DNA from 2 places in the Planococcus alpniumensis genome. Region 1 is predicted to be linked to the other one. Evidence: predicted binding sites of a transcription regulator. Region 1 holds the regulator's gene; the other holds the start of a gene.
What was found. Region 1 encodes CtsR, which represses protease genes until heat stress. Its sites were predicted from a motif close to ATGGTCAATAAAGGTCAAACA; they were not measured.
Positions count from the first base shown of each region.

Region 2: the regulator CtsR is predicted to act here: its motif matches at 4,921-4,941, upstream of G3255_RS11715 (ATP-dependent Clp protease ATP-binding subunit).

Region 1 covers NZ_JAAMTH010000001.1:96,152-108,737, forward strand. The annotation lists rRNA gene G3255_RS00470 (23S ribosomal RNA) at 1-671, shown strand, start outside; rRNA gene rrf (5S ribosomal RNA) at 738-853, shown strand; gene G3255_RS00480 (hypothetical protein) at 965-1,210, shown strand; gene G3255_RS00485 (CtsR family transcriptional regulator) at 1,350-1,835, shown strand; gene G3255_RS20200 (UvrB/UvrC motif-containing protein) at 1,832-2,365, shown strand; gene mcsB (protein-arginine kinase McsB) at 2,355-3,446, shown strand; gene G3255_RS00500 (ATP-dependent Clp protease ATP-binding subunit) at 3,443-5,887, shown strand; gene radA (DNA repair protein RadA) at 5,947-7,329, shown strand; gene G3255_RS00510 (PIN/TRAM domain-containing protein) at 7,432-8,532, shown strand; gene ispD (2-C-methyl-D-erythritol 4-phosphate cytidylyltransferase) at 8,545-9,240, shown strand; gene ispF (2-C-methyl-D-erythritol 2,4-cyclodiphosphate synthase) at 9,237-9,737, shown strand; gene gltX (glutamate--tRNA ligase) at 9,780-11,243, shown strand; T-box leader at 11,289-11,501, shown strand; gene cysE (serine O-acetyltransferase) at 11,553-12,227, shown strand; gene cysS (cysteine--tRNA ligase) at 12,224-12,586, shown strand, end outside.
Region 2 covers NZ_JAAMTH010000001.1:2,288,618-2,301,203, forward strand. The annotation lists gene fabF (beta-ketoacyl-ACP synthase II) at 94-1,329, opposite strand; gene G3255_RS11705 (beta-ketoacyl-ACP synthase III) at 1,357-2,289, opposite strand; gene G3255_RS11710 (DUF2929 family protein) at 2,480-2,662, shown strand; gene G3255_RS11715 (ATP-dependent Clp protease ATP-binding subunit) at 2,764-4,899, opposite strand; gene G3255_RS11720 (metal-sulfur cluster assembly factor) at 5,037-5,345, opposite strand; gene G3255_RS11725 (alpha/beta fold hydrolase) at 5,414-6,181, opposite strand; gene G3255_RS11730 (Cof-type HAD-IIB family hydrolase) at 6,317-7,129, shown strand; gene G3255_RS11735 (DegV family protein) at 7,143-7,994, shown strand; gene G3255_RS11740 (CoA-disulfide reductase) at 8,009-9,340, shown strand; gene G3255_RS11745 (alpha-amylase family glycosyl hydrolase) at 9,427-10,878, opposite strand; gene G3255_RS11750 (IS3 family transposase) at 11,115-11,978, opposite strand; gene G3255_RS11755 (helix-turn-helix domain-containing protein) at 11,942-12,499, opposite strand.

The sequences.
Region 1 (12,586 bases):
TGTCAGGCGGGCAGTTTGACTGGGGCGGTCGCCTCCTAAAGAGTAACGGAGGCGCTCAAAGGTTCCCTCAGAATGGTTGGAAATCATTCGCAGAGTGTAAAGGCACAAGGGAGCTTGACTGCGAGACGGACAGGTCGAGCAGGGTCGAAAGACGGACTTAGTGATCCGGTGGTTCCGCATGGAAGGGCCATCGCTCAACGGATAAAAGCTACCCCGGGGATAACAGGCTTATCTCCCCCAAGAGTCCACATCGACGGGGAGGTTTGGCACCTCGATGTCGGCTCATCGCATCCTGGGGCTGTAGTCGGTCCCAAGGGTTGGGCTGTTCGCCCATTAAAGCGGTACGCGAGCTGGGTTCAGAACGTCGTGAGACAGTTCGGTCCCTATCCGTCGCGGGCGCAGGAAATTTGAGAGGAGCTGTCCTTAGTACGAGAGGACCGGGATGGACACACCGCTGGTGTACCAGTTGTTCTGCCAAGAGCATCGCTGGGTAGCTATGTGTGGCCGGGATAAGTGCTGAAAGCATCTAAGCACGAAGCCCCCCTCAAGATGAGATTTCCCATTGCGCAAGCAAGTAAGATCCCTCAAAGACGATGAGGTAGATAGGTTCGGGGTGGAAGCGTGGCGACACGTGCAGCTGACGAATACTAATCGATCGAGGACTTAACCAACAAACTGAAACGCAAGTTTCCCACAATGTCGATTTATCCAGTTTTGAGCGAACAAGCTCAACATAGTCCAGTGATGATGGCAAAGAGGCCACACCCGTTCCCATCCCGAACACGGAAGTTAAGCTCTTTTGCGCTGATGGTAGTTGGGGGTTTCCCCCTGTGAGAGTAGGACGTCGCTGGGCAAGTAGAAAGGCCGTTACCGGTTCATTCCGGTAGCGGATTTTTTGTATTTTAAATTAAAAAAAGGATTGAAAATATATTATAAAGGGAAAAAAGAAATGAGGTGAAGACTTATGAAAGCAGGTTATTATACAGTAAAAATGATTGAGAAAAGAACTGCATTATTGGTTTCATTAAAAGATTCTGCTGAACAGTATACTTATCCAGTTGCAGATTTTACTCATGATGTAAATAAAGGGGATATAGTAGAAGTTTGGCAACAGGGTACACGTTGGAGAACAAAGTATGTTGAAGAAAAAACCCGTTCGGTATCAAGTCATACAAAAGATTTTATGAAACGGATGATGGATCAAGAATGAAGAGTCTCGGGATATTCAACCCGAGACTTTTTCTATCTCAGACTAAGTATTTGATATCCATAAAATGCTTATGTATAATTAAGTCAAATATAGTCAAAGTCAATCATTAGCGCATTTAAACGCTCAAGAGGTGAAAGCGATGCGGAATATTTCAGATATAATTGAAGGTTATTTAAAAGAGATTATCGAAATAAGCGGTAAGGACCTTATTGAAATTAAACGAAGTGAGGTTGCTGAGAAGTTTCAATGTGTTCCCTCTCAAATTAATTATGTGATAAATACTAGATTTACATTAGATCGTGGATATTTAGTTGAAAGTAAGCGTGGTGGGGGCGGATATATTCGTATTAAGAAAATACGCCTTCATAAGAAATCGGATTTGATTGCCCAAATTATCAATAGGCTTGAAACTGGTGCTTCACAAACTATGGCCGAAGATATTGTGTGGAGGCTTTTAAGTGAAGATGTTATATCGAAGCGTGAAGCTAAATTGATTTTGAGTGCCATTGATCGTTCTACTCTCGGGCTGCCTCTACCTATACGAGATGAAGTACGAGCGCGGATTTTAGTGGCGATGCTGTTTACTATTCAATATGAGTCGAACGGGCAAGGAGTGATCAAGTGATTTGTGAACAATGTGGAGAACGGCCAGCTACAGTCATTGTGAAGCAGAACCAGCAAGGCCATTTAACAGAAAAACACCTCTGTCACGTTTGTGCGGCGGAAAATCATAATATCAGTTTTTCTTTTGATCAAGATCCTATGGCAATCCATAACTTATTAGCCAATTGGTTTCCAAAACAGCAAGCCGCTGTAAGTCCTGTACGAAAAGAAGTTCCGATTTGCCCATCTTGTGGATTTACCTTCCAAAAATTCTTGAATCTCGGTAAGTTTGGCTGTGCTGAATGTTATAATACCTTTTCGCCTCAGCTAAATGAGATTTTAAAAAGAGTACAAAATGGGAATACAGAACACACAGGAAAGATTCCTGCTTCTTATGGAACAACGTTGAAAATCAAAAAGGAAATTGAAGAATTGAGAAAGCAAATGCAGGCTGCCATACAAGATGAGAATTTTGAAGAAGCTGCAAGGCTGCGAGATCAAGTTAAGGTCTTGAATGAAAAGCTTGAAGGAGGTGGGGGTGTTGGCAATTGATCGTTTCCTTCAACCCCGTGCAAGCAGTTGGATGGCTAATAACGGAGAACACGTTGATATAGCCATGAGTACAAGGATTCGGCTTGCACGAAATTTAGACGAATTTAAATTTCCCTACGCTTTTTCTGAAGATGAAGCGTTGAAAGTTGATAAAGCTGTTTCTTCGGTCTTGCTGGATAAGGGAAAGGAAGTTGGGTACGGTTTTACTCATATCAATATTGAAGAATTAAACGATCTACAACGTGAAGTGTTAGTAGAAAAACATTTAATTAGCCCTTATTTAGCAAATAGCCAGCATTCCAGTGCTGTATTATTATCGGATGAAGAAGAGCTTAGCGTTATGGTCAATGAAGAAGATCACATGCGGATCCAAAGTTTGCAGTCAGGCTTTCATCTGCAGGAAGCATATGACATAGCGAATAAAATGGATTCGCTTTTAGAAGAACACCTTTCTTATGCTTTCCATGAGAGATTTGGTTATTTGACCAGTTGCCCTACAAACACGGGTACAGGCATGCGCGCTTCTGTCATGCTTCATTTGCCAGCTTTAACGATGTCCCATCAAATCAACCGGATCATCCCGGCTATATCCCGTCTGGGGATGGTTGTGAGAGGGATTTATGGAGAAGGAAGTGAAGCGCTTGGTAATGTATACCAGATTTCTAACCAAGTAACACTGGGGAAATCAGAGTATGAGATTTTGCAGGATTTGCAAAACATGACCGAGCAGATTATTGAACAGGAACGAAGAGCAAGGGAAGCGCTAAATGCGAATTCTCCGCTGCTCCTTGAAGATAGGGTGTACCGGTCATTAGGTGTCCTGACTCACGCCCGTCTGTTGAATACAGAAGAAGCAGCTACTTGTTTATCAGATGTCAGACTTGGCATCGATCTTCATCTAATAACGGGTGTAGACATGTCGATACTGAATGAATTGATGGTCTTTATGCAGCCTGCGTTTTTGCAGCAGTATGCAGGACGTCCATTAGAAGCGAAGGAACGGGACCTGGCCCGGGCGGAATTGTTCCGGGAGAGGTTAGCTGATAACGGGATAAATACAAAAGGAGAGGATTTTGCATGATGTTCAACCGATTTACACAACGCGCACAAAAAGTTCTTCAATTAGCTCAAGAAGAGGCAATCCGCATGAAGCACGAATCGATCGGAACTGAGCATATTTTGCTTGGTTTGATCCGAGAAGGCGGCGGAATCGCTGCGAAAGCACTTGAAGCAATTGAAGTGAATACACAATTGATCGAAGACGGTGTCAAAGAACTAGTCGGGGTCGGCGAAAAAGATGTCGGGCCGATTGTTCATTATACGCCGCGGGCTAAAAAAGTGATCGAGCTATCGGTCGACGAATCCCGCAAGCTTGGGCACTCTTATATCGGAACAGAGCATTTACTGCTTGCTTTAATCCGTGAAGGCGAAGGGGTCGCGGCACGAGTTCTTGGGAATGCCGGTGTCAGCTTGAACAAAGCGCGCCAGCAAGTATTGCAACTACTTGGCAGCAACGAACAAGCATCGACTGGCACGAGCCCGAATGCTTCTGCCAATACACCGACTTTGGATGGCTTGGCACGTGACTTGACGCAAGTTGCGCGTGAAGGTAGCTTGGATCCTGTGATTGGACGCAGTGACGAAATCACGCGTGTGATTGAAGTATTGAGCCGCAGAACGAAAAACAACCCGGTATTGATCGGGGAGCCTGGTGTCGGTAAAACGGCGATTGCAGAAGGGCTTGCCCAGCAAATCGTTAATAATGAAATTCCGGAAACGCTTCGCGACAAACGCGTCATGGTGCTTGATATGGGTACGGTAGTTGCCGGAACGAAATACCGTGGTGAGTTTGAAGACCGCTTGAAAAAAGTGATGGATGAAATACGCCAAGCAGGCAATGTCATTCTCTTCATTGATGAGCTTCATACATTGATCGGGGCTGGCGGTGCTGAAGGCGCGATTGATGCTTCGAATATCTTGAAACCATCGCTTGCACGCGGCGAATTGCAGTGCATCGGTGCCACAACATTGGACGAGTACCGCAAGTACATCGAAAAAGATGCAGCGCTTGAACGTCGTTTCCAACCGATTCAAGTCGATGAGCCAACGGTTGAGGAATCAATCGAAATCATTAAAGGCTTGCGCGACCGCTACGAAGCGCATCACCGCGTGAAAATTACCGATGAAGCGATTGTTGCGGCAGCGAAAATGTCCGACCGTTATATTTCCGACCGCTTCTTACCGGATAAAGCGATCGATTTGATCGATGAGGCCGGTTCAAAAGTGCGTTTGCGTTCGTATACGACTCCACCGGATTTGAAAGAGCTTGAAGCCCGTCTTGAAGCGGCGCGTTCTGAAAAGAATGAAGCGGTGCAGAGCCAGGAATTCGAAAAAGCGGCTTCTCTTCGCGATGCCGAGCAGAAGTTGAAAGATGAGCTCGACCAGACGAAGAAAGAATGGAAAGAAAAGCAAGGCAAAGAAGAGTCTGAAGTGACAGTCGAAGATATTGCAAAAGTCGTCTCTATGTGGACAGGTGTGCCGGTATCGAGATTGGCGCAGACAGAATCCGATAAATTGCTTAATTTGGAACAAATCCTTCATAGTCGTGTAATCGGCCAGGACGAAGCGGTGACTTCGATTTCGAAAGCGATCCGCCGTGCGCGTGCCGGGTTGAAAGATCCGAAACGTCCGATTGGCTCGTTCATTTTCCTAGGGCCTACGGGCGTCGGGAAAACCGAGCTTGCGAAAGCCTTGGCTGAATCGATGTTCGGGGATGAAGATGCGATGATCCGCATCGATATGTCTGAGTACATGGAACGCCATACGACTTCACGCCTTGTTGGGTCACCTCCAGGCTATGTCGGCTATGAAGAAGGCGGCCAGTTGACGGAAAAAGTTCGCAGAAAGCCATATTCAGTCGTCTTGCTTGATGAAATCGAGAAAGCCCACCCTGAAGTTTTCAATATCCTCTTGCAAGTACTTGAAGACGGGCATTTGACGGATTCCAAAGGGCGTCGCGTCGATTTCCGTAATACGGTAATCATCATGACGTCGAACGTCGGTGCACAGGAATTGAAATACAATAAGTATGTTGGCTTTAACTTGGAAGATTCGAAGACGGATTATAAAGACATGAAAGGCAAGATGCTCGCGGAATTGAAGAAAGCGTTCCGTCCTGAATTCTTGAACCGTGTCGATGATATGATTGTCTTCCATTCACTTGAAAAGAACGATTTGCGCAAGATTGTCGAGCTGATGACGCAGCAGTTGACGGGCCGTTTGAAAGAACAGGACATCGATCTGGAGCTGACAGAGGCAGCGCTTGATAAAATTGCCAAAGAGGGGTATGATCCGGAATACGGAGCACGTCCTTTGCGCCGCTCACTTCAAAAACATGTCGAAGACCGTTTGTCTGAAGAGTTGTTGAAAGGTACAGCAATTGCCGGGCAAAAAATTGTCTTCGATGTACAGGGCGATGAATTCATTGTCCGTACGAATGAAGGGGCCGTAGAGAAATCGTAACGATATCCCGCCCGCCGGATATGTCTCCGGCGGGTTTTTTCTATATATAGGAGGTAACTATGGCGAAGAAAAAAATAAAGTTCATCTGCCAGTCCTGCGGTTATGAGTCTGCAAAGTGGATGGGGAAATGCCCAGGTTGTGCGGCATGGAACACAATGACGGAAGAAACAGAAGTTGCAGCACCGAAAGGCACAAGAGGCGCATTCCAGCATAGCGCTCCTCAAGTTGCTCAAAAAGCGACACCAATCAATTCGATTGAAACGAAAGAAGAGCCGCGCACAAAAACTGAAATGGAAGAGTTGAACCGCGTGCTCGGTGGTGGAATTGTTTCCGGCTCGCTTATTTTGATCGGGGGCGACCCTGGGATCGGGAAATCGACGTTACTCTTGCAAGTGTCGGCACTTCTTGCGAAAGCTGGCAAGAAAGTGCTGTATATTTCAGGTGAGGAGTCGATTCGCCAGACGAAAATGCGGGCGGAGCGGCTGGATGCGGTTTCGGGGGACTTATTGATTTTTGCGGAAACCAATTTGGAGCTGATCCATCACACGATTGAAGAAGTAGAGCCGGATTTTGTGATTGTCGATTCAATTCAGACGGTTTATCATCCGGAAGTGACATCTGCGCCCGGTAGTGTGACGCAAGTTCGTGAAAGCACGGCAGAATTGATGCGTGTGGCGAAAACGAAAAACATCGCGATTTTCCTGGTCGGCCACGTGACGAAAGAAGGCCAGATCGCTGGACCTCGTATCTTGGAGCATATGGTCGATACGGTGTTGTATTTTGAAGGGGAACGGCATCATACGTACCGCATTTTGCGCAGTGTCAAAAACCGCTTCGGTTCGACGAATGAAATTGCGATTTTTGAAATGCTGCAAGGTGGGTTAAAGGAAGTGTTGAATCCGTCCGAGCTGTTTTTACAGGAACGTTCAAGTGGCACAGCGGGATCGACGGTTGTCGCTTCCATGGAAGGGACACGGCCGATACTGGTGGAGATTCAGGCATTGGTCACCCCATCGAGTTTTAATTATCCGAAGCGAATGGCGACTGGGATTGACCAAAACCGGGTATCGTTATTGATGGCGGTGCTGGAGAAGCGCGTCGGCTTGATGCTGCAGTCGCAAGATGCGTATATTAAAGTCGCGGGCGGCGTGAAGCTGGATGAACCAGCGATCGATCTCGCCGTGCTCGCAAGCATTGTCTCGAGTTTCCGGGATATTGCACCGAAAGTGGATGATTGCATTATCGGTGAAGTCGGGTTGACCGGAGAGGTGCGCCGTGTGTCGCGCATCGAACAGCGTGTGCAGGAAGCGGCAAAGCTGGGCTTTAAGCGTGCCATCATACCAAAATCGAATATGGGCGGTTGGGATTTTCCGGAAGGAATCCGCGTCGTTGGTGTTGAAACTATAAACGAGGCGTTGAAGGAATTATTCCCGCAACAATAAGGGGCAGCAATGCCTCTTTTTTTCTATTATCGGCAGGGTGGGGTTATACGGAGTGTTTCATAATTAAAACGTGTATAATATCAAGAGAAGGAGGTGGAACAAATGCTTCGGAAAATTATTCAGCTATTGTTTTTATTAATAGGCGCTACGGTTGGAATTTTATTTTTGCCATATGCTTTTGAACTTATTTCTATCTCTAATAATCCATGGATCAACAACCCGTATGTCGCTGCCATTATCGGTGCTGCGATTTTTTATGTACTGTCCTTATTGTTCGTCGATTCGATTATCCATTTCATGAAATGGATGGAGGGCAAATTGCTCCATGCCCCGACAGCAGATTTGCTATTTGGCACACTAGGGATGATTATTGGCTTGGTGGTTGCCTTTTTGTTCGGCTTTGCCTTAAACACTATCGATTTGCCATTAATCGCGACAGTTGCGCCGATTATTCTTTCCGTTGTTCTCGGTTATTTGGGATTCCAGGTCGGTTTCCAAAAGCGCGATGAATTGATGGGGATGCTCGCACCTGCTAAACTAGCGAGCGGAAAAAAGCCGGAAGATGAACCGGTGGAAAAATCAGTTTATAAATTGCTCGATACGAGCGTCATCATCGATGGGCGGATTGCGGATATTTCAGAGACTGGATTTATGGAAGGGATCTTTGTCGTACCGCAATTTGTCATTGCAGAGCTTCAGCACATTGCGGATTCGTCCGACACGTTGAAGCGCACACGCGGCAGACGGGGACTCGATATCTTGAAGCGCCTGCAGACAGAGCGCGTAGGAGCGATTATGATTACGGAAGAGGATTTCGGTGATGCGGCTGAAGTCGATATGAAGCTCATGCGTGCAGCCCAGAAAATGGGCGGGAAAGTTGTGACGAACGATTTTAATTTGAACAAAGTATGCGAGCTTCATAATGTGCCGGTATTGAATATTAACGACCTTGCCAATGCGGTGAAGCCGGTCGTCATACCAGGCGAGGAAATGCATGTGGTCGTCATTAAAGACGGCAAGGAACAGAATCAAGGCGTCGCTTATTTGGACGATGGTACGATGATTGTCATTGAAGAAGGCAAAGGCCATATTGGCGAGGCGATCGACGTCGTGGTCACGAGCGTATTGCAGACTTCTGCAGGACGGATGATTTTTGCCAAGCCTAAGGGACTGGCTTTGAAGAAAAATGGATCAAAAAAATAAAGGATGTCTGTCATGAAATATACAGTCGTATTGCCTGCTGCCGGCAGTGGAAAACGAATGAAAGCCGATCGCAATAAGTTATTGCTGGAGCTCTCCGGCAAGCCAATCTTCATTTATACATTGGAAGTGTTCGACCGGGACCCGGATTGCGAAGGCATGTGGCTTGCGGTCAAAGAAGATGAGCGCGAGCTGATTGAAGAGTATGTCGAACGGTATAGAATCAAGAAAGTCAAAGGCTATGCGACAGGCGGCGCTGAACGCCAGGATAGTGTGCGTGCAGGCCTTGAAATGGCTGGGCAGTCTGAAGTCGTGCTTGTGCATGATGCTGCGCGCCCGTTCATCAGCCCTAGCGTTATTCGCGAATTGGTGGAGCAAGCAAATGAATCGGGTGCCGCGATTGCCGGCGTTCCGGTAAAAGACACGATCAAAAAAGTTCGCGAAAGCGTTATTACCGAAACGGTGAATCGAGCGGAGCTGTGGATGATCCAGACGCCTCAGGCCTTCCGCTATGAACTGTTGATGGAAGCGGCGCAACGGGCTAAGGCCGACGGGTTCCTCGGGACGGACGAGGCGATGCTTGTGGAACGCATGGGACACCCGGTGCAGATTGTTGAAAGCACGTATGAAAACGTCAAAATGACGACACCGGATGATTTGATTTATGGAAAAGCGATTCTGGCGAGTCGATTACAGGAGGAAAAAAGATGATTCGAATTGGACAAGGATACGACGTGCATCAATTGGCAGAAGGGCGTCCGTTTATTTTAGGGGGCGTTGAAATCGAACACGACCGGGGGCTTCTCGGCCATTCGGATGCGGATGTGCTATTGCATACGATCACGGACGCAGCACTCGGCGCGATCGGCGGGGGAGATATCGGCAAGCACTTCCCGGATACCGACCCGGAATTTAAAGACGCCGATTCCAAGAAATTGCTAACGCATATTTGGGAATATGTAAAAGAACAAGGGTATGAACTTGGCAATGTCGATTGTACGGTCATTGCGCAAAAACCGAAGCTTGCCCCTTATATCGAGCAAATGCGCGCATCGATTGCGGAGCTATTGGAAGCGGATATTTCACAAGTGAACGTCAAAGCGACGACGTCCGAACATCTCGGCTTTACCGGCCGAGAAGAAGGAGTCGCGGCGCTCGCGGTTATTCTACTCAATCAGCGCCCGCTTTCGCTGGACGTCCCGGAGTGATAGAATAACTAAAGGATTAAGGCAATTTTAGGAGGAAACCAAATGACACAAGAAACACGCGTACGCTATGCACCGAGCCCGACTGGACATTTACATATCGGCGGAGCCCGCACAGCGCTATTTAATTATTTATATGCCCGCCATATGAATGGCAAATTCATCATCCGCATCGAAGACACGGATACAGCCCGCAATATTGAAACGGGCATCATGTCCCAGATCGACAACTTGAAATGGCTCGGCATCGAGCACGACGAATCGATTGATGTGGGCGGGGAATACGGCCCGTATCGCCAAATGGAGCGTTTGGATATTTACAAAAAATATGCCGATGAGCTCTTGGAAAAAGGCGATATCTATAAATGTTTCTGTACGCCGGATACACTCGAGAAAGAACGTGAAGCCCAGCGCGCCTCTGGTGTTGCCGCTCCTCAATACAGCGGGACTTGCCGCAATTTGACGGCCGAAGAAGTCGCTGAAAAAGAAGCGGCTGGCGAGACGTATTCTCTTCGCATGAAAGTGCCGGCGGATGTCACCTATAAATTCGATGACATGGTGCGCGGCGAGATTTCATTTGAATCAAAAGATGTCGGCGACTGGGTCGTCGTGAAGACGAACGGCATTCCGACGTATAACTTCGCAGTGGTCATCGATGACCATTTGATGAAGATTACCCACGTGTTCCGCGGCGAAGAGCATTTGTCGAACACACCGAAACAGCAGATGGTCTACGATTCGTTCGACTGGGGTCATCCGACTTACGGGCATATGACTTTGATCGTCAACGAAGATCGCAAGAAGCTATCGAAGCGCGACGAGTCGATCATCCAATTCATTTCCCAGTACAAAGACCTCGGTTATATTCCAGAAGCGCTGTTTAACTTCTTTGCGCTGCTCGGCTGGTCTCCAGAAGGCGAAGAAGAGATTTTCTCGAAAGAAGAATTGATCCGCATTTTCGACACAGAGCGTTTGTCGAAATCGCCGTCGATGTTCGATAAGCAAAAATTGACGTGGATGAACAACCAATACATCAAGCAAATGTCACTTGAAGAAGTCGTCGGGCTGGCGTTGCCGCATCTTCAAAAAGCGGGCAAGCTGCCGGAGGAGTTATCTGTTGAGCAAGCCGAGTGGGCAGAGAAATTGATCGCCTTGTACCATGACCAATTGAGTTTCGGCGCAGAAATCGTCGAATTGTCCGACTTGTTCTTTACGGATGATCTTCATTACGGCGAAGCCGAAAAAGAAGTCTTAAGCGGCGAGCAGGTACCGGAAGTCATGGCTGCTTTCAAAGAGCAACTGGCATCTTTAGATGCGTTCGAGCCGGCTGAAATCAAATCCGCGATCAAAGCGGTACAAAAAGCGACCGGCCATAAAGGAAAAAACCTCTTCATGCCGATCCGCGTTGTGACGACAGGGCAGACACATGGCCCCGAATTGCCGGATGCAATTTCGCTTCTTGGCAAGGAAAAAGCGATTGCGCGCGTTGGCCAATACGCAGGGGCATAAAGTTTTGACTTATGCGCATAAGCGTGTACAATGAATTTACCAATTACCAAAACGTTGACGGGAAGAAGTAAGGAAAGCATGCTCCAAAGAGAGGGTCATCACCGGCTGTAAGTGACCTGTGCCGCTGCATTCCTGAAATGCCTCCCCGAGTGCTGAGTCGAAACGAGTAGACCAGACGTTTGCCTGCGTTAAAGGCTTCGAGAGAAAAGGACATGTCCTTTTAATCAGAGTGGAACCGCGCGGGAAAGCGTCTCTGTCAAGCAATTGACAGGGGCGCTTTTTATATTGGAACAGAAAGGAGAATGCCAGATGTGGAAATTATTGAAAGAAGATATTGATGTTATTTTTGAACAAGACCCTGCTGCCCGCAGTTATTTTGAAGTGGTACTGACTTATGCCGGACTGCACGCCATCTGGGCCCACCGTTTAGCGCATTTCTTCTTCAAGAAGAAACTGTTTTTTATCGCGCGGGCGATTTCCCAAATCAGCCGCTTTTTCACAGGAATTGAAATCCATCCAGGCGCCGTCATCGGCCGTCGGTTGTTTATCGACCATGGCATGGGAGTTGTCGTCGGGGAGACGTGTGAAATCGGCAACGATGTGACGCTCTATCAAGGCGTCACTCTTGGCGGAACTGGCAAAGAACGCGGCAAGCGCCATCCGACACTCGCAGATAACGTGCTGGTCGCGACAGGCGCAAAAGTGCTCGGCTCAATTACGGTCGGTGAAAACTCCAAAGTCGGAGCGGGTTCGGTCGTTTTGAAAGACGTGCCCCCGAATTCAACGGTTGTCGGCATTCCAGGAAAAGTCGTCATCCAGGACGGCGTCAAAGTAAAAAACAGAGACTTGAACCACCAGAACATGCCGGATCCAGTCATGGACAAATGCGATGGCATGGAAATGAAGATCGCCGCCTTGCAGCGTGAAGTGGAACAGCTGAAAAGAGAAAACAACCAGCACCAGGAAGAAGGGAAGTTATTATGAGTATCCAGATTTTTAATTCATTGACGCGCCAAAAAGAAGCGTTCGTGCCGCTTGAAGAAGGCAAAGTGAAAATGTATGTGTGCGGGCCAACCGTCTATAATTACATCCATATCGGAAACGCACGCCCGGTCATCGTGTATGACACGGTGCGCCGTTACTTGGAATACCGCGGGTACGACGTGAAATATGTATCAAATTTCACGGATGTCGACGATAAATTGATCAAAGCGGCAAATGAACTTGGCGAGGAAGTGCCGGAAATTGCAGAACGCTTTATCACTGCATATTTCGACAACACGAAAGCGCTCGGCTGCGCAGAAGCGGATGTCCATCCGCGTGTCACCGGCCATATGCCGCAA
Region 2 (12,586 bases), 2.2 Mb from region 1:
ACTTTTCCTGTTTATCCGTATTTTGCATGTTTTTATCATAATAAAAAATGGACAATAAAAAAGCTCCCAGCAATGGGAGCTTTTCAATAAACTTTAAACTTTTTTCAATACAAGTGAAGCGTTATGTCCGCCAAAACCAAGCGAATTGCTCATCGCGTAGGAGAATTCCGCAGTTCTTGCTTCGTTCGCCACATAATCCAAATCCAATTCTTCATCCGCCGTTTCGTAATTGATCGTAGGCGGCATGATGCCTTCTTTCAAAGCCAATGCCGTAAAGATCGCTTCGATTCCGCCAGCTGCTCCAAGCAAATGGCCTGTCATGGATTTTGTCGAGCTCATGCCAAGTTTGTAGGCATGGTCTCCGAACACAGTTTTGACTGCCATTGTCTCGAATAAATCGTTATACGGAGTGCTCGTTCCGTGGGCATTGATGTAACCGACATCGGTCTTTTCGATGCCTGCGTCTTCGATGGCCTGCTGCATGGCACGTGCTGCTCCTTCACCGCCTGGGGCTGGAGCTGTAATATGATGCGCGTCGCCAGTCGAACCGTATCCGATGAGTTCTGCATAAATTTTCGCGCCGCGTGCTTTGGCGTGTTCGTATTCTTCCAGAATGACGATTCCAGCGCCTTCGCCGATCACAAAGCCGTCTCGATTTTTATCGAATGGACGTGATGCAGTCGATGCATCGTCATTTGTTGTCAATGCGGTATTGGCCGTAAATCCAGCGACAGAAAGACGAGTGATCGGAGCTTCCGCGCCCCCCGAAATCATGACATCGGCATCGCCGCGCTGAATGACTTTAAAGGCATCTCCGATTGAGTTCGTACCGGATGCACAAGCTGTTACCGAGCAGGAATTGATCGCTTTTGCGCCGAAATGGATCGACACCTGTCCAGACGCCATGTCCGGAATGATCATTGGCACGAAGAACGGGCTGATGCGTCGAACTCCACGGGAGTTCAATACGTCCATCTGATTTTCGATCGTTTCCATCCCGCCGATTCCTGATCCGATCCAGACGCCTGTGCGCAGAGCGGTCTTTTCATCCAGCTCGAGTGCTGCATCTTTCATTGCCATGATAGATGATGCGAGTGCGTAATGGGTGAAGCGGTCCATCTTGCGCGCTTCTTTACGCTCAATATAATCTTCGATTGAGAAATCCTTTAATTCAGCGGCAACTTTCGCCGGATACTGATCCGCATCGATGCGCGTTAACGGGCCGACGCCTGAACGCCCTGCCTTCACCGCTTCCCACGTAGATTCTGCACTATTTCCAAGCGGTGTTACGGCACCGATACCTGTAATGACTACACGACGATTTTCCATTTCTTTTACTTCCTTTCGCATATCCAATTATTTCCCCCACTTCATAGCAATGGCGCCCCAAGTCAATCCGCCCCCGAAGCCGACCATGACGACGACATCATCGTCTTTAATACGGCCTTCCTCTAAATCTTCCACAAGGGAGATCGGAATCGACGCAGCTGAAGTGTTTCCGTATTTTTGTATAGTCTTCGACATTTTCTCTACCGGCAGATCAAGACGAGCCCGGGATGATTCCATGATCCGGATATTCGCCTGATGCGGTATAAGAAAATCGACATCCTCTTTATCCAATCCTGCTTTTTCGATGACGTTGATGGCGGATTCGCCCATTTGGCGCACCGCAAATTTGAATACTTCACGGCCATTCATCACCAAATGCTTGTCTTGATACAAATGTTCCCCGCCTGAGCCGTCCGCACCGAGTTCGAACGATAAAATCCCGCGTCCTTCCGACACTTTGCCGATCACGGCAGCGCCGGCCCCGTCGCCGAATAGGACAGCTGTATTGCGGTCTTCCCAGTTGGTGATTTTCGAGAGTTTCTCAACACCAACTACTAAGACGTAGCGATACGTATCCGACTCGATAAATTGTTTCGCTGTAATAACGCCGTACATGAATCCAGCACATGCTGCAGAGATATCCATAGCGGCCGCATTCACAGCGCCGATCTGTTGCTGGATATCGCAGGAAACAGACGGAAACGGACGGTCTGGCGTAACTGTCGCCACCAAGATCAATCCGATGTCCGCTGGATCGATGCCGGCATCCGCAATCGCCTTTTGTGCCGCGACCCGTGCCATATCCGATGTATCTTGTTCATCGTTTGCGATCCGGCGTTCTTCAATCCCGGTCATGGTCCGGATCCATTCATCCGAGGTGTCCATGCGCTGCTCTAAATCAAAATTGGTCAATTTATCTTCCGGCAGGCATCTGCCGGTACCGATGATTCCAGCATTCATATCTATGTCCCTCTTTTCGATTAACATCAATTATTAGTACCTGGTGTTAATAATACGCCCTTTTCCCACTGATTTCAAGTTGCCGACATATTTCTGACAAAAACTTTCGAAAGGCACGAAACTTTCTTTCTGAAAAGGCTTCCTTATGCTATGATAAAGCTAGTTATTCTATATATAGAGGTGAAAACAGATGCAATATATCGGAACACTTTTCTGGTCTGTCCTTATTATTTCAATGTTGAACTATGTAGTAAGTGCCGTACAAAACGTGCCATTCGAATTCATGATCGGTATTTTCATGGCAGTGGCAGTCACTGTATTGGTCATCGTGATGGATGCCATCATCCCTAAAGAAGCAGCGAAAGAATATTAATAATGGTAAAACCGGAAGCCCCAGTGGCTTCCGGTTTTTATTTGGGCGAATTCGATACTTTGTATAGAAAAAAGCCGCATTTCAATGAAATGCGGCTTTTCTTATACAGTGATAAGCAATTGTTTATTGTCGTCCATCGAGACTTTCATTGTGGAGCCTGGCGTGACCTCTCCCTTGATCAATTCCTTGGCGATGCGTGTTTCGATTTCACGCTGGATAAAGCGTTTCAGCGGGCGCGCACCGAAAACCGGGTCGGTTCCCGCTTCAATGATGTAGTCGATGACCGAATCCTCGACTTCCAAGGAAATTTGCTGTTGTTTCATCCGAGCGGCCAATTCCCCGATCATTTTCTTGGCGATGCCATAGAAATGCTCATTCGCCAGAGAGTGGAAAATGACGATATCGTCAATGCGGTTCAACAGCTCCGGCCGGAAATGCTTGCGCAGTTCCATCATGACGATGTCTTCTGTATCGTGTTCGTCACTGCTTGCGCTGATATGCTGGGAACCGATATTCGATGTCATGATGACGACGGTATTGGAGAAGTTCACGAGACGCCCTTGGCTGTCCGTGATGCGCCCGTCGTCCAGAATCTGCAAAAGGATATTGGCGACATCTGGATGGGCTTTCTCGATCTCATCCAGCAATACGACGGAATATGGATTGCGGCGAACCGCTTCTGTCAATTGGCCGCCTTCCTCGTAACCGATATAACCCGGAGGTGCCCCGACAAGACGCGACACGCTATGCTTTTCCATGTACTCGGACATGTCGATGCGGATGAAATGGTCTTCCGAATCGAATAAATTCGCTGCCAGCGATTTCGCAAGCTCCGTTTTCCCAACACCCGTTGGACCGAGGAAAATGAACGAGCCGATCGGCTTTTGTTCATCCTTGATGCCGGCACGTGCTCGCCATACGGCTTCTGTCACCAGTTCGACCGCTCTGTCCTGGCCAATTACACGCTCTTTCAACGTATCCCCGAGGCGCAATAGTTTTTCGCGTTCGCCTTCGACCAATTTCGTTACCGGAATCCCCGTCCATCGGGCGACAATGCCGGCAATTTCTTCTTCGGTCACTTCCTCGCGCAGTAAACGTTCCCCGCCATCTCCGGCAAGTTCGACTTCCATGGCGCTCAGCTCTTTTTCAAGCTCTGGAATTTTTCCGTGTTGCAACATCGCTGCTGTATTTAAGTCATATTTATTTTCCGCATCTTCCAGTTGGCGGCGGTATTGATCCAATTGTTCGCGCTTGGCCTGGATTTTCTGAAGCGATTGCTTTTCTTCGTTCCATTGCTGCTGCATGCCTTCAGAAGAAGACTTCAGCTCGTCGATCTCTTCGCGCAGCGCAGCGAGGCGTGTTTTGCTCGCTTCGTCTTTTTCTTTCCGCAGCGCCTGCTCTTCAATTTCAAGCTGCATGAGCCTCCGCGTCACTTCGTCGAGTTCCTGCGGCATCGAATCGATCTCTGTCCGGATCATCGCACACGCTTCATCGATCAAGTCAATTGCCTTGTCCGGCAGGAAACGCTCTGTGATGTACCGGTCAGACATCGTAGCCGCTGCAACGATCGCCCGGTCATGGATTCGCACGCCGTGGTGAAGTTCGAATCGCTCTTTCAATCCACGGAGAATCGATACCGCATCTTCGACAGAAGGCTCGCGCACCATTACTTGCTGGAAGCGCCGTTCAAGTGCTGCATCCTTTTCGATGTGCATGCGGTATTCATCGAGTGTAGTCGCCCCGATGCAATACAGCTCTCCGCGCGCAAGCATCGGTTTGAGCATATTCCCTGCGTCCATCGCGCCTTCTGTTTTACCGGCGCCGACGATTGTATGGATCTCGTCGATAAATAGGATAATTTGCCCTTCACTGTCTTTCACTTGCTTCAATACGCTTTTCAGCCGTTCCTCGAATTCCCCCCGGTATTTTGCGCCTGCAATCAATGCACTCATATCCAGTTCATAAATGACACGGTCCTTCAAGCCTTCCGGTACATCATTGCGGACGATGCGCTGTGCGAGCCCTTCGACGATTGCAGTTTTCCCGACGCCGGGTTCACCGATTAATACCGGATTATTCTTTGTCTTTCTGGAAAGAATCCGGATGACATTGCGGATTTCCTGATCGCGGCCGATGACCGGATCCATCTTGCCGGACTGTGCTTGTTCGACCAAATTACGTCCGAATTGTTCCAATGGCGATTTTTGTTGTTCGTTTGGATTTTGGAATTGAACCAATAAAATCACGCTCCCTTGATTAATTTGACCATCTTTGACTAATTAAATTATATGATTGCCCAACCCCTTTTGCAACGGAAATGCTCATCAAAAAAAGCCGCAAGGAATATTTTCCCTGCGGCTTTCTGCTGTTCATTTTATCGAACGCCGAGCGCCATTTTAGCGTAGCGTGACATATGGTCTTTGCTCCAGACAGGCTGCCAGACGATTTTTACATCGACTTCTTCAACTTCCGGCAATTCATACAAGGATGTTTTAACCATCTGGACAATTTGCGGCCCCATTGGACATCCCATTGAAGTGAGTGTCATGGTGACTACGCAGAAACCATCTTCGGATAATTCTACATCATATACAAGGCCCAAATTGACAATGTCAACACCTAGTTCTGGGTCGATGACATTTTCGAGTGCGCCTAATAGATAATCTTTTGTTTCTTGTTCCATTCGGAATCCCTCCTTCTACTGTTACTGCTTATCTTACCAAACATCATAGCGAAATGAAATCGACTTGCTTATTCACTTAGGCGGTCGGCGATCCAGGCAGTCGCCGCGAGCATCCCTTTACGGCTGACCGCGTGCGCAGCTTCCGTTTCTTTCATGAATGCCAGGCGTTCAGGATAGGCAGCGTAATCCTGCTGCAGGGCATGGAAAAGCCGGTTAGTCGGTTCAAAAGGAACGGTCGGGTCTTTCACCCCGTGCCAGAAAAAGACTGGGCGGCCGCCGAATGATGGCCGGTTCAAACTGCTATCAAAACGGGACAGTGCCTGAAGCATGCCTTCGCGTTCCTCATCAGTGAGCGGCAAATCAAAACCGCGCGACTCGTATTGCCGCATTTGCGCTTTCGCGAGCTCCACGTAATTTCCTGAACCCATCATGACAGCTGCCGCTTTAATCCACGGATAGGCCGTCAATGCACCAAGCGTCGTGATGCCGCCCATCGACGTACCTCCGACAGCCGGTTCCCCACTGGTCAATTGGCGTTTGTGCAATTCTTCGTGTATGAATCCGAGTTCTTCGATGGACGTCAAGACGATTTCCCAAAAGCGCAGGCTGATCTGGACTTCATCGAGCGATTGATCCCGCTCCCCGTGAAGCAGCGCATCCGGCAAGATGACACGAACCCCTTTTTTAGCCCATTGCCAAGCATAATGTAAATTATGTTCTTTGGCACTTGTGTGCCCGTGCAGAAAGATGACAGTCGGCAACGGGCCGCCTTCATGGCTTTCAGGTGTTATATGTAAGATCGGGATGTTTCCCCATAATTCGTTTGCTACTTTCATGCGCTTCACTCCTCACCCTAAATCCTACCAATTTTTCTCTATTCCCGCAAATTAAGCCCCTGCCGTCAGCTTTTTTTGACGGATAGCCATTGTTATCGCTAAACTGAAGATAGATAGAAGGGAGCCGGATTTTTTATGAAACAACATTTAATCGTACTCGACTTGGACGGGACATTATTGACCGACCAAAAAGTCATTTCAGCTAAAACCAAAACAATTTTAAATCAAGCGAAACAAGCTGGCCACCAAGTGATGATCGCTACGGGTCGGCCATACCGTGCGAGTGAAATCTACTACCGTGAACTCGGCCTCACTACGCCGATCGTCAATTTCAACGGAGCTTTTGTCCACCACCCGAACGATGAACGCTGGGGACTTCATCACAGCCCGATCGGCTTGGATGTCGTACACGAAGTCGTGGAGTCCATGCACGATTTCGATTTCCACAACATCGTAGCGGAAGTGATGGATGATGTCTATGTCCACCACCATGATGAGAAACTGATGGACATTTTTAGCTTCGGTGACCCGAGCATCACGACAGGGGACCTGCGCAATTACTTAAAAACGGATCCGACGTCGATGCTCATTCATGCACCGTACGAGAAAGTCCACGCCATCCATGACCATTTGTCAGAAGTGCACGCGGAAGTCATTGACCACCGACGCTGGGGCGCACCTTGGCACGTCATTGAAATCGTTCGCTCAGGCATGAACAAAGCTGTCGGCATCGACCGCGTCTCAAAATCACTGGGTATTTCAAAAGAGCATATCATCGCATTCGGTGACGAAGACAATGATTTGGAAATGCTCGATTTTGCAGGCGTCGGTGTCGCCATGGGCAATGCCATTGAACCTTTGAAAAATATCGCCAACGAAATCACCTTGACCAATAATGAAGACGGCATCGCAGAATTGCTGATGGACCGCTTGAAACTGAAACTCTAAAGGAGGAAGATCCATGAGATTATTTGCAGATAGCGCATCTGATTTACCAAAAGCTTTTTTTGAGCAGGAACAAGTCGTCCTGTTTCCTTTGCGCGTCCATATCGGAGAGGACGAATATGAAGATATCCGGACCATCGACTCCATGAAAGTTTATGATACCATCCGTTCCGGCGTCCACCCGAAAACGTCTCAAGCTTCTCCGGAAGAAATGCTCAAGGCATTTGAACAATTAGCAAAAGATGGAGAACAGGGATTTTACATTGCTTTTTCCTCGGAGTTGTCTGGAACTTATTCCACTGCGGTGATGGTGGCAGATCAAGTGCGCGAAGAATACCCGGATTTGAATTTGACGATCGTCGATTCCAAAGCGGCTTCACTTGGCTATGGCCTGCTTGTTAAAGAAGCCGTGAAATTGCGCAATGCCGGTGAAAACCACGAGGCGATCATCCAAAAAGTGCGTTTCAAGGCCGACCATCTCGAAAGCCTGTTCACGGTTGAAGATTTGGATTACATGGCAAAAGGCGGCCGTATTTCAAAAGGCAGCGCATTTGTCGGCGGCTTATTGAATATCAAACCTTTGCTTCATGTCGAAGATGGTAAGCTCGTGCCGATCGAGAAATTACGCGGGCGCAAAAAAGTCATTAAGCGGATGGTTGAACTGATGAAAGAGCGCGGAAGCAATTTGGACCAGCAAGTGATTGCCATCAGCCATGCCGATGACCTGGAGTTCGCCAACACCTTGAAAAGCGAAATCGAAGCTGCTTACAATCCGAAAGAAATCGAAATCCACATGATCGGTTCGGTGATCGGCGCTCATACAGGACCGGGCACGCTCGCCTTGTTCTTCTTTAATAAAACCGATTGAGGAGTGGACTGTTGATGAAAAAAGTGATTATAGTCGGCGCAGTGGCCGGGGGTGCAACTGCCGCAAGCCAACTCCGTTTTTATGATAAGGATATGGCTATTACGGTATATGACAGGGATTCGACGATGTCTTATGCCGCTTGTGGAACGCCGTATGTAATTGGCGAGGTCATTAAAGACGAAACTTCGCTCCTGATGGCCGACCCGGAACAGTTCCAGCAAAAACGAAATGTCGATGTCAGGCTCGAACACGAAGTTTTGGAAATCCACCGTTCCGAGAAAAAAATTCGCGTCCGCAATTTGAAAAACGGTGAGGAATTCGATGATTCCTATGACGTGTTGATTTTGTCTCCCGGCGGCAGCGCCATCATGCCGGAAATTGAAGGCTCACAGAAGAGCCGCGTTTTTACGCTGCGCAGTTATAGGGATATGCAAGCCATCCATTCCTATATCCAGCATGAAAAGCCTTCGCGTTGTGTCATTTCAGGTGCTGGATTTATCGGACTTGAAATGGCAGAGAACCTCAAGCATCTCGGCCTGGAAGTCGATATCGTCCATAAGTCGAGCGCCATCCTATCGATTTTAGACGAGGACCTGTCACAGATGTTGCATGCCGAACTGGAGAAAAATGGCGTCCAAGTCCTCACTGACACCGTCATCGAAAAGATTGATGATCGAAACGTCCATTTATCCAATGGAAAGAGTCTGGAAACCGATTTTGTCATCATGAGCATCGGCTTGAAACCGAATACCGAACTCGCTGAAAACGCCGGGCTCAGCATCGGTGAAACCGGAGGAATCCGGACCAATGACTTCATGCAGACCGACGATGAATCAATCTACGCCATTGGAGACGCGTCGGAGAATTTCGATTTTATTACCGGAGACCCAAAACGCGTCCCGCTCGCTTGGCCTGCGCACCGCCAAGCTTTTCTCGTCGCGCAGCATATTACCGGCAACCCGATTGCGAAAAAAGGGCTGCTCGGCACTTCTGCCTTGAAAGTTTTCGATTTGGATGCAGCGATGACTGGGCTGACAGAAACAGCAATCAAAGAAAAAGGACTCATCGCAAAAAAAGTTATCCATACCGGAAACTCGAACGCGGGTTATTATCCGGATCATGAAAAACTGACCTTAAAAGTCCATTATAACCCCGAAACTAGACAGATTTTAGGCGCACAATGTGTTGGAGGAAAAGGCGTCGACAAGCGTATCGATGTAATAGCAACCGCAATTTATGGAGGATTGACCGTCGATGATTTGCAAGCGCTTGAACTCTGTTACGCTCCTCCCTTTTCTTCACCAAAAGATCCCGTCAACATGATCGGCTATAAAGCATTCGACTGATTTTCTACTGAAAGCGCCTGGAAACAGGTGTTTTTTTATGCAAAAAAAAGCTGTGAACAGGTCATTGCCTGTCTACAGCCTTTTAATTATTTATTTTGGTTAGCTGCTTCATCAGCTTTCCGCTGCTTGCCCTTTTTCCAGACAATCCATAAAAAGCCCATGAAAATCAAGTACATTAGCCCAAGAGTGACGATATAAGCCGTATTCAGTCCGCGTTTTTCTGTAATATGGTAGGTTTCCGCCAATTCACGGTCCAAGGTGAGACGGTACTGCCCATCTTCATCCGGGCGGACGATATCGCTCTCAAACAGTCCGCGAAGTTCCATACCTTCACCGATGACATCCGGCGCCAAACTCAAGCTTTTCGTTTCCGATGAGTTATTGATGGCAACGATCCACGACTCTTCTTCGTTTGAACGCTTATAAACCATCCAGCCCTCTTCTTCATGTAGCAGCTCCAAGTCGCCTGTGCGCAATGCTTCAGAGGAATTGCGCAATGAGTTCAGATTGGTGATATAGTCGATTAATTCCTTTTCAACCGCCATGTCCAAAATTTGGTGCGATTCCGGCAAGGTTTCGCCGTTCATCGCAGTTTCAGAACCATACTGGACGACCGGAATGCCCGGCATCGTCAATAATTGCGCAAACAGCATGCGCCAGCGCGTCGGCGGATAGCCTCTCGATTCGACAATGTCCGATGTGAAGCGTGAACCGTCGAGTGAATCGACACGGATCAATTTTCCTTCCGCTTGCTGCATCAATTCAGGGACCTCGGCTAAAGACTGGTCAAAATTACGATAGCTGTCTCGGAGCGTCTGTTCCACACCTTCTTGCACGACCGCGTCAAATCCAGCCTGGCTCTCCATTTCGGCATCTGCCAGCACGTAGAACCCTTCCTGCTGCTTAATGGCTTCAGAGAAATTTTCGACGAATGCCGGGTCCAGTTCCTCTGAATCCTGCAGACGGACTCCATCTATTCCATAGGTATCACGGAAATCGCTGAACATTTCGATCAAGGCCTGTTGAACTTCTTCATTGCCTGTATCGAGCGAAAGCGTCTGGTCCCCATTATCAGTGAACCAATCCGGATTTTCCTGCGCCCACACGTGATCTACGCTCACTTCTTGCGTCGGCAAGTCGACGATGACTTTCATGTCGCCTTCATGCACTTCATCGATGAGCGACTGAAATTCTTCAGCCGTTCCGAAATGGCGTTCCAATTGGCTATAATCCAGCACTTGCCGCCCATCGTAGCTTGCAGTTTGGAACACTGGACCGACCGACAGCATCGTGAAGCCCATATCCCGGACGTGTGCTAGTTCGCTTTCCATTCCTGAGAAATCACCGCCGCTGAACGATGCCGGATCAGTGGAATCCACTTCATAATCGTTCTGGATCTGTTTATTGAAATAGCGGTCTACGAGAACGTCATAGATGCTTTCGTCTTCAATTGTGCGGGTCTCTTCAGCTGCCACACCGGCTATTGACGGCAATAACAAGGCTGCTGCCAACGCCCAAATCATAGTTTTTCTCTTCAAGTCCGTACTCCTCCTTCAATGAGGCCAAGATGATGCTCACCCGGTCTATTTTATCAAACTCGCCTGCCTGCCGCTATGTCATATTCGTGAAAGCGCAGCTGTTTACGCCTAGTTTCGTCCAAACTGTGAAATTCGCCGGACGAATGGCCCGATTTTTCCTATTCTGATGACAACGCAAAAAAAGCTGCACGTTCCCTGTCAGTAAAGGTAGTGACCCCTTAAAGTTAGAGTTTAGTTCATGCAGCTAATTGGCTGGCATGAGCTCGGTATTTCACCGGGCTCATGCCGGCCAATTTTTGTTTAATGCGTTCATTGTTGTAGTAATCGATATAGTGTTCAATCCGCTGTTTTAACTCTTCATACGAAACCAACGTTTCTCCGTAATACATCTCTTGCTTTAGGAGACCAAAGAAATTTTCCATGGCCGCATTGTCGGCACAGGTCCCTTTTCGGGACATGCTCTGGAAGATGCGTTGTTTTTTCAACGCTTTCACCCAGGCAACGTGCTGGTAATGCCACCCTTGATCGGAATGGAGGGTGGTCCGGTAAACCGCTTGTTCCTGAATCACTGGCAGGGCTTGGTTAAGTGATTCCATCACGAATTCCAGCGTCGGTCGTTTGGCCATACTGAACCCAATGACTTCGCCGTTATAGAGATCCATCACTGGACTTAAATAAAGTTTTTGTTCGCCCGTACATTTGAACTCGGTCACATCTGTTGTCAGTTTTTGCAGGGCATACGGTGTGGAAAACCTGCGGTTCATCCGGTTTTTAGCGAGGGTTCCGACTTTCCCCTTATACGACTTGTAGCGGGATTTCCGGATGAACTTCACGCAGTTCAATCCCAAGTCTCGCATGAGACGCTGGACTTTCTTATGATTGATGTCGTATCCCTGTGCTCGCAATTCCAAATGAATCCGTCGGTATCCGTAACGGCCTTGGTGCTTCTCGAAGAGCATCCGGATCACTGTTTTCCACTCCCGGTCCGGGTCTTCGCAATCGAATCGCTGGCGATGGTAATGGTAGGTCGCATCTGGAAGATCGACGATGTTTAACACATCCGTTAATCGGAATCCTTCTTCGTGGAGTTCGAACGCCAGCGCTGCTTGTGCTTTTCGAGGAAGGCATCCGGATTCTCCTGGAAAGCTTTTAACTTTTTTAAATACGCCACTTCCAAACGAAGGAGCTCATTCTCCCGTTCCAATTGCGCTTCCCGAGACAGGGGCTTTTCGTTCTTGATCGGTTTTGGTCTTTTTGACATGGAGGGCCGTCCTTTCGCTCGTGCTTCCAGGCCTTTTACCCCTTTCGCCAGAACTCGACGGTTCCAATTCACAATGAGTGAAGGATTGTTCATCTTGAAATGGAGCGCTGCGTCTTGGTAAGAAGCACCTGTGTGTTCCATAAAGTGTAATACATCCACTTTGAATTGAACAGAATACACTTGTTTTGTCTGCTTTCTCCGCAAGGCTTTAAGGCCAAACTCCTGATACGCCCGAACCCAGCGCATAATCGGAGAGGGATCTGGCAAGCCGTATTTGTGGGCTAAGCGTCTATACCCCAACTTTCCTTCTGCGTATTCCTTCACTAGCTTCAACTTAAATTCTTCGCTATATTTCGCCATATAAAAACACCCCAAAAGTTAGATTTGAACTCTAACTTTTGGGGTGCACTACCAAAACCAACAAGGAACGTGCAGCTTTCAATTAGA